DNA from 3 places in the Mucilaginibacter sp. CAU 1740 genome. Region 1 is predicted to be linked to each of the others. Evidence: riboswitches for the same ligand, from Rfam matches in the RefSeq annotation. Region 1 holds a riboswitch; each other region holds the start of a gene.
The links. A riboswitch is a leader RNA that binds a small molecule or an ion and turns the genes downstream of it on or off. The one in region 1 is predicted to bind cobalamin.

Region 2: it holds a riboswitch for cobalamin, as region 1 does, so the genes downstream of both, AAFN85_RS02615 (TonB-dependent receptor) here and metE (5-methyltetrahydropteroyltriglutamate--homocysteine S-methyltransferase) in region 1, are expected to answer to the same signal.
Region 3: it holds a riboswitch for cobalamin, as region 1 does, so the genes downstream of both, AAFN85_RS25080 (TonB-dependent receptor) here and metE (5-methyltetrahydropteroyltriglutamate--homocysteine S-methyltransferase) in region 1, are expected to answer to the same signal.

Annotation. Positions count from the first base shown of each region.
Region 1 is NZ_JBDOQS010000015.1:61,426-63,699, reverse strand. It holds gene AAFN85_RS26345 (hypothetical protein) at 1-9, opposite strand, end outside; cobalamin riboswitch at 808-1,000, shown strand; gene metE (5-methyltetrahydropteroyltriglutamate--homocysteine S-methyltransferase) at 1,181-2,274, shown strand, end outside.
Region 2 is NZ_JBDOQS010000001.1:592,577-594,850, forward strand. It holds gene AAFN85_RS02610 (PQQ-dependent sugar dehydrogenase) at 1-666, shown strand, start outside; cobalamin riboswitch at 976-1,179, shown strand; gene AAFN85_RS02615 (TonB-dependent receptor) at 1,283-2,274, shown strand, end outside.
Region 3 is NZ_JBDOQS010000014.1:4,470-6,743, forward strand. It holds gene AAFN85_RS25075 (SRPBCC family protein) at 1-498, opposite strand, end outside; cobalamin riboswitch at 641-836, shown strand; gene AAFN85_RS25080 (TonB-dependent receptor) at 954-2,274, shown strand, end outside.

The sequences.
Region 1 (2,274 bases):
GGCTACCATTTTCACTCTAATGTGATTTAAATTACTTGTATAAATAAATTTAGTAAAGCCCGCGGGTTAGTTTTTGGAAACAACCTTTAGGAATAGTTACTGAACTGTTTTTACGGAGAGTTATTTAAAAAGTTTCGTACTTGGTTGTTTTTTTTTGTTTTAGATTGAATCAAACCAAAACAAAAGTTTTTTTATAGTTAAAAAAATTAATAATTTTAATGTGTATTAATTTGCCCACTGTGGATATTTATACCCGAACTGTTGAATGAAATGCACTGTTGGTGGTTATTTTTTATAGCAGAAGGTTGTGTAGGCAAAAAGACATTTAAACACTGTAACAATATTGTTAAGCAAAATATTGGCTTTTAAAGGCAAGCAGCCACGATTTTCAACTATTTAAATTGTTTTTAATATAATAATTACCCGGAAATTAAATCAAAAATGCAATATTAATATGCCGGACAATCAAAAATAATAATTGGACTTACAGTGTTATTTAAATTACTTCTTTTTGCGATACTAAACCTTATACGATAAAGCAAATTAATTGGTTACATAAAATGTACGAATTTTATGCCACTATTTGTACCCGTTAAAAACAGCGTGATGTTATGCTTGAAACTTGAATTTAATTAATTGATTATCAGTGTTATTTGAAAAATAAAGCACCGGGTCGTCCAGTTGGGAATGCTTGGAAAAGTTTTAAAACACACGGCTTTTTGTGATGTATGTGGAAATTAATAAACAACACTAACTACAACCGATAGCCTGTATCGCTATATTTGCGCAGATATAGTTCTTTACTTTACTTCATCAACCGGTATAGGTTTTACTTAATTGTAAATTAATAGGGAATCGTGTGTAAATCACGAACTGTCGCGCAACTGTAAGTAACACAACAAGTTTTTACCAATAAATACCCACTGTTCCGCTTGTCGGAATGGGAAGGGTGGTAAAAATGTTACAAGTCAGGAGACCTGCCTAATACTGAATTGACAATGCTTTCGCGGTATGAAGCTTAGGTCGAGGTGTTTTGATTTTACTTGTTTTGCCGGGTTTATCGTGCCCTGTGATATGGTATTGCCATATATTCCTTTCTCTCCTTTTCATATTAACAAACATTGCGAAGCTTACCTTAAAGGGCTTTTAACCGATTTATTCATTTAATCAATTAAAAGACATGCTAACGCAAAACTTAGGCTACCCGCGCATTGGTAGCCGACGCGAATTAAAAAAAGTTTGCGAAAACTATTGGGCAGGCAAAACCGGCCTAAAAAACGTGCTTACGGTAGGTAAGTACATCAGGGAAGAAAACTGGTTATTGCAAAAAGAAGCCGGTGTCGATCTGATCCCATCAAACGATTTTTCGTTTTATGATCAGGTACTCGATCATTCTTTTATGTTCGGTGCTATCCCCAAACGCTATCATGAAGTGATAAATCAGAGCGGAAACACCGAACTCGACCTTTATTTCGCCATGGCACGTGGCTATCAAAAGGAGGGGCTGGATGTAGTAGCCATGGAGATGACCAAATGGTTTGATACCAATTATCATTACATAGTACCCGAATTTTATAAAGATCAGCAGTTTAAACTTTTCTCTACCAAAATTATCGACGAGTTTTATGAGGCCAAACAATTAGGTATCCTCAGTAAACCGGTGCTAATTGGCCCTGTATCGTACTTGTTATTAGGAAAAGAAAAAGAGGAGGGCTTTAATCGTATCGATCTGATAAAAAACTTATTGCCCGTTTATTTCGATATCCTCAATAAGTTAAAAGCCCTTGGTGCCGAATGGATCCAATTTGATGAGCCATTTCTGGCGCTTGATATTGATGAAAAAACGGAACGGGTTTTAAAAGATACATACAAGGCTTTAAAGAAAGAATTCCCTTCAATAAAGATCATACTGGCAACTTATTTCGAAAAGCTTGGCGATAATACCGCTTTAGCAACCTCATTGCCTGTGGATGCTTTGCATATTGATCTGGTACGCGCGCCGCAGCAATTGGATGAGGTAATAGCGCATTTGCCAAAAACAACCATCTTATCGTTAGGAGTGGTTGACGGACGTAATATTTGGAAAAACGATTTCGTAAACTCGCTTGGCGTTATCAAAAAAGCGATTGATAAAATAGGAGAGGATAGGGTATGGATAGCTCCTTCATGTTCGCTTATCCACTCGCCATGCGATCTGCAGAACGAAACAAATGAGGATGTGCTCACCGCAGAAATTAAACAATGGCTGGCCTTTGCCCGTCAAAAAATAAGCGA
Region 2 (2,274 bases), on a different contig from region 1:
GGCTCGCGTGTGGTGTTTGATAAGCAAGGCAACCTGTTTGTAAGTACAGGTGAGCATGGTGCCGAAGATATCCGCATGAAAGCGCAGGATCTGGGTGCCGCGGTAGGTAAGGTTGTACACATCACCCGCGATGGTAAACCAGTTCCCAATGGCCCGTTCGCTGGTAAAGCCGGCGTACTGCCCGAAATTTATGCTTATGGCTTGCGCAACCCTGAAGGGATGACCATGAACCCATCAACAGGCGAGTTGTGGGAAGCAGAATTTGGTCCGCGGGGTGGTGATGAGATCAATATCATCCGTCCGGGTAAAAATTATGGCTGGCCGGTGGTTACTTATGGTATCGAATACAGCGGGAAGCAGGTAGGGGATGGCATCCAGCAAAAAGAAGGCGTTACCCAGCCAATATACTATTGGGATCCAAGCATCTCGCCATGCGGCATTACTTTTTACACCGGCGACCTTATCCCCGAGTGGAAAAACAATTTGTTTGTTGGCGCGCTCGGCGGTTCGCACATTGCCCGCCTGGTGATCAAAAACAACAAAGTAGTAGCCGAAGAGCGTTTACTTAAAGATAAAAATGAGCGCTGGCGTTCATTGGTTACCGGGAAGGATGGCGCTTTGTATGGCGTTACTGATAATGGCAATTTGTATAGGATAGGAAAGTAATATTTCCTTAGTGCATTTAAACGAAATGATAAAGGATGTTTGTGTCCATAAGTTTTCGTTTAACGAAATGTCATTTCGAACGAGCAGATGGGGAAGAGCGAGGCGCGAGGAGAAATCTTATACGCCATGCAAGCCGATAAGCATGGCGCAGAAGATTTCTTTTTCGCCCCAATGCTCAGCCCGACCCAAGCTCTATCGAAATGACATTTTTTATTTAGGATTGTCTTTTATCTACGACTCCCCCGCATACCCCATCCCACCCAAAAGGTCATTTTACATCCCCGCTTGTTTAATTAAAACTTTAATACCTACCTTTGCCTCGCTTTTGGTTCACGGATATTTTTTATCGTTCGTGATTAAAAGGGAACCCGGTGTAAATCCGGGACTGTCCCGCAGCTGTAAGCTCCATAACACCAAAGCCCATTCTTATTGTCACTGTTAGCCGTTTGGCCGATGGGAAGACAGGGCCGGGGGGAGTAAGTCAGAATACCTGCCATAGCACATATTGATTCATAGCTTTCGGGGATTGAAGCTGGAGTGAGGATACCTTTCGTGTATTTCATTTTTTGTAATTCGTCGTTCTGTTTGCTGTGAGGTTTTTTAACCCACAACACTCATGGATTTAACTGCGCGCCAAACGCCTGCAAAGCGTAATGGCTGTATTAAAGGCATCGTATGGCTTGTTTCCTTCGGGATGGCAACCGTTTTTTGTTGCGCGCAGGTTTCGGCACAAACCCTGGTTGTAAAAAAAGATACCACTCAAAAAGATTCGGCCAAAATTCATCAGCTTAAACAGGTAGAGATAAAAGGCGCTAAAGCCGATGTTCGTAATATTTCCCCCACACCGGTACAGGTTTTAAAAGGCGAGCAACTGCAAAGGCTCAATAGCCTGTCGGTTGCCGATGCGCTACGGTTTTTTAGTGGGGTGCAGTTGAAAGATTATGGAGGTGTTGGTGGCTTGAAAACCGTTAACATCCGAAGCCTTGGCAGCAGCCATGTAGCCATATTTTACGATGGTGTAGAACTGCAAAACGCCCAGAACGGGCAGGTTGATCTCGGCCGTTTCTCGCTCGATAATATGGACGAGGTAGATCTGTACAACGGCCAGAAAAGCGAAACTTTTCAGGCGGCCAAAGGTTTTTCGGCGGCCAGCTCTATTTATCTGCAAGGCGCTAAGCCAAAGTTTGAACCCAGCGAGCATACGCATATCCGCTTCGGCTATAAAATAGGTTCGTTCGGATTAAATAATCCTTCTGTGCTGTGGCAGCAAAAGATCAATAAAAACACCTCTACCTATTTCAGTACCGAATGGACAAAAGCCAACGGCCGTTACAAGTTCAGGTACACCAACGGTGTTTACGATACCACGGCGGTTCGCAATAATACTGATGTAGAATCGTACCGGGTTGAAGGCGGTATCAACAGCTATTCGGAAAGTGGGGAGTGGAATGTTAAAGTATATAGCTACACCTCAAACCGCGGGTTGCCGGGCGCTATCGTATCCAACAAATTTAACTACACCCAGCGCCAGTGGGACCGCAATCAGTTTATCCAGGCCAATTACGAGAGCAACACCCGCAAGCGTTACACTATAGGCATCATCGCCAA
Region 3 (2,274 bases), on a different contig from region 1:
ATCGGGCAGGGAACTCCAGCCAATCATCTCGTTTGGTTCATCGTGTACAATTTCGGCATGCCAACTCACCGTGGCCACATTTTGCGGTAGCTTTAAAACCCAGTATGAGTATTTCGAATCGATAACTTCAACACTTTCGAGGTGCTTCATAAATAACGGAAGGTTATCCAGCTTGCGCCAAAAATCATAAACCTTTTGTCTCGGCTTATCAACGGTAAACGACGAACGGATATTTACATTGATTGGATTTGTAGAGAGTTTACCAATACGTTTATATAATTCACAATGCCCTGTTATGCCACGGTTTAGCAGGTAACCGCCTGCGCCAATCTTCACGATGCTGGCTAAAGGGTTACTGAAAAGATTTTTAAATCCCGAAAAGCCGATCTTCATTCCGCCCGCTATTGAAGTAATACGCTCTGGCCAATTCAGGTTTATGCGGTCGTCTCCGTAAAGTACGGGATAGTTATCGGTATATTTTACTATTGTAGTTGCCATAGGTTTTTAATAGTTATGTGTTTAAAACACTGTAGCTATCGTTAAAGTTTTGTTTAAGTGAATTTTATTGCTTTTTAGTGTAAGTGTGGCTTCTCATATCGATGGTTCATGCTAAAATTTTGCCCTTGTGAGGTACTTACTGTACCTTCGCAACGCTTTAGGTTTCATTAAGCATTTAATGAATTAAAAGGGAATACGGTGCAAGTCCGTAACTGTCCCGCAGCTGTAAGCTCTGTAACCTTGGTCAAATCAACAATGTCACTTCTTGTAATGCAGGAGGGAAGGCCAGACCAATAGGGGAGTAAGTCAGAAAACCTGCCAAAGCATAGTAAATTATTCAAAGCTTTCGGGGATTGAAGCTTGAATGCGAATGCTCATCTGTTTGGCGTATTTTCATTTGTGCTCATTTCCGTGTTAGCTTTTTAAAACACATTTATTTCATTGATAAATACTACATGGAAAAAAACTACTTGAAATTTTTATTCGGTTTGGGTTTGGCACCTTTTGTGGCGCTTAGTTCGGCCCAGGCGCAGGATACCACCAAAACGTTAAATACTGTTGTTGTTACGGCAACACGCTCACCTAAAAAACTATCAGACATTGTTAGGGTGGTTACTGTGATCTCTTCTGCCGAGATCAATCAGGCGCAGGGCAAATCGTTACCGCAGTTATTGAACAATGTAGCGGGGCTCACCTTTTCAGGCGCTAATAATGCGCCAGGTATTGCCACTTCCGTTTTTTTGCGTGGCGCATCAAGTGGTAATACGCTTATTTTAGTTGATGGCTTCCCGGTAAATAACGCCGGAAGTATTGATGGTAGTTATGATCTTAACGCGTTCTCGGTTGATCTGATCGATCATATTGAAATCCTAAAAGGTAGCGGATCTACTTTGTACGGTTCAGACGCTGTTGCAGGCGTGATCAACATCATTACCAAAAAAGCTAAAACCCAGGGCTTAACCGGGAGTTTAATGTTTACCGGCGGTAGTTATAATACCTTTAAAGAAGCAGCTTCGGTAAGTGGCAAGTTAAAAAATACCTCCCTTGCTGTTAACCTATCCAATACCGATTCCAAAGGTTTTTCGGCAGCTACAGATAAAACAGGGAATGACGCCTTTAAGAAAGATGGTTTTCATCAACGTTCGGCAAGTGTAAACCTCAGTCAAAATTTATCAGAGAAGTTTATCCTCAATGGTAATTTCCAGGCAAGCCGTAATACCGGCGATCTGCCTTACGGCGCTTTTGCGGGTGATAACGATTACACCTATAAAAACACATTCGTATTTGGCGGCGTAGGTGCAAAATTGATCTTACCTAAAGGCGATCTGAATTTAAACATATCGCAAAACACAGTTCAGAATAATTTTACCAATTTACCAAGTGACAATGATAGCACTCACCAGGTAACTAAAAATACAGGGCGCATAACCAATGCCGAGGCTGTATTTAATTATCAATTGAATAAATACCTGGATATCACGAGCGGCGCGGCTTTTAAATATAGTAATACCAGCCAGTACAGTCTGTACGAAGCTGCCGGTTATGCAGGGCCGCCAAGTATTATAAAAGCGGGCGATACGCCAACCAATATTTTTAGCGCCTACACATCATTGTTTTTTAAGTACGATATATTTCACCTTGAATTAGGTGGCAGGTACAATCATCACAACAGGTATGGCGATAAATTTACCTATACAGTAAATCCTTCTGTCTTCCTGGCCGATCAGTTTAAGATATTCGGTACCATTGCTTCTGCATTTAAATCGCCATCGCTGT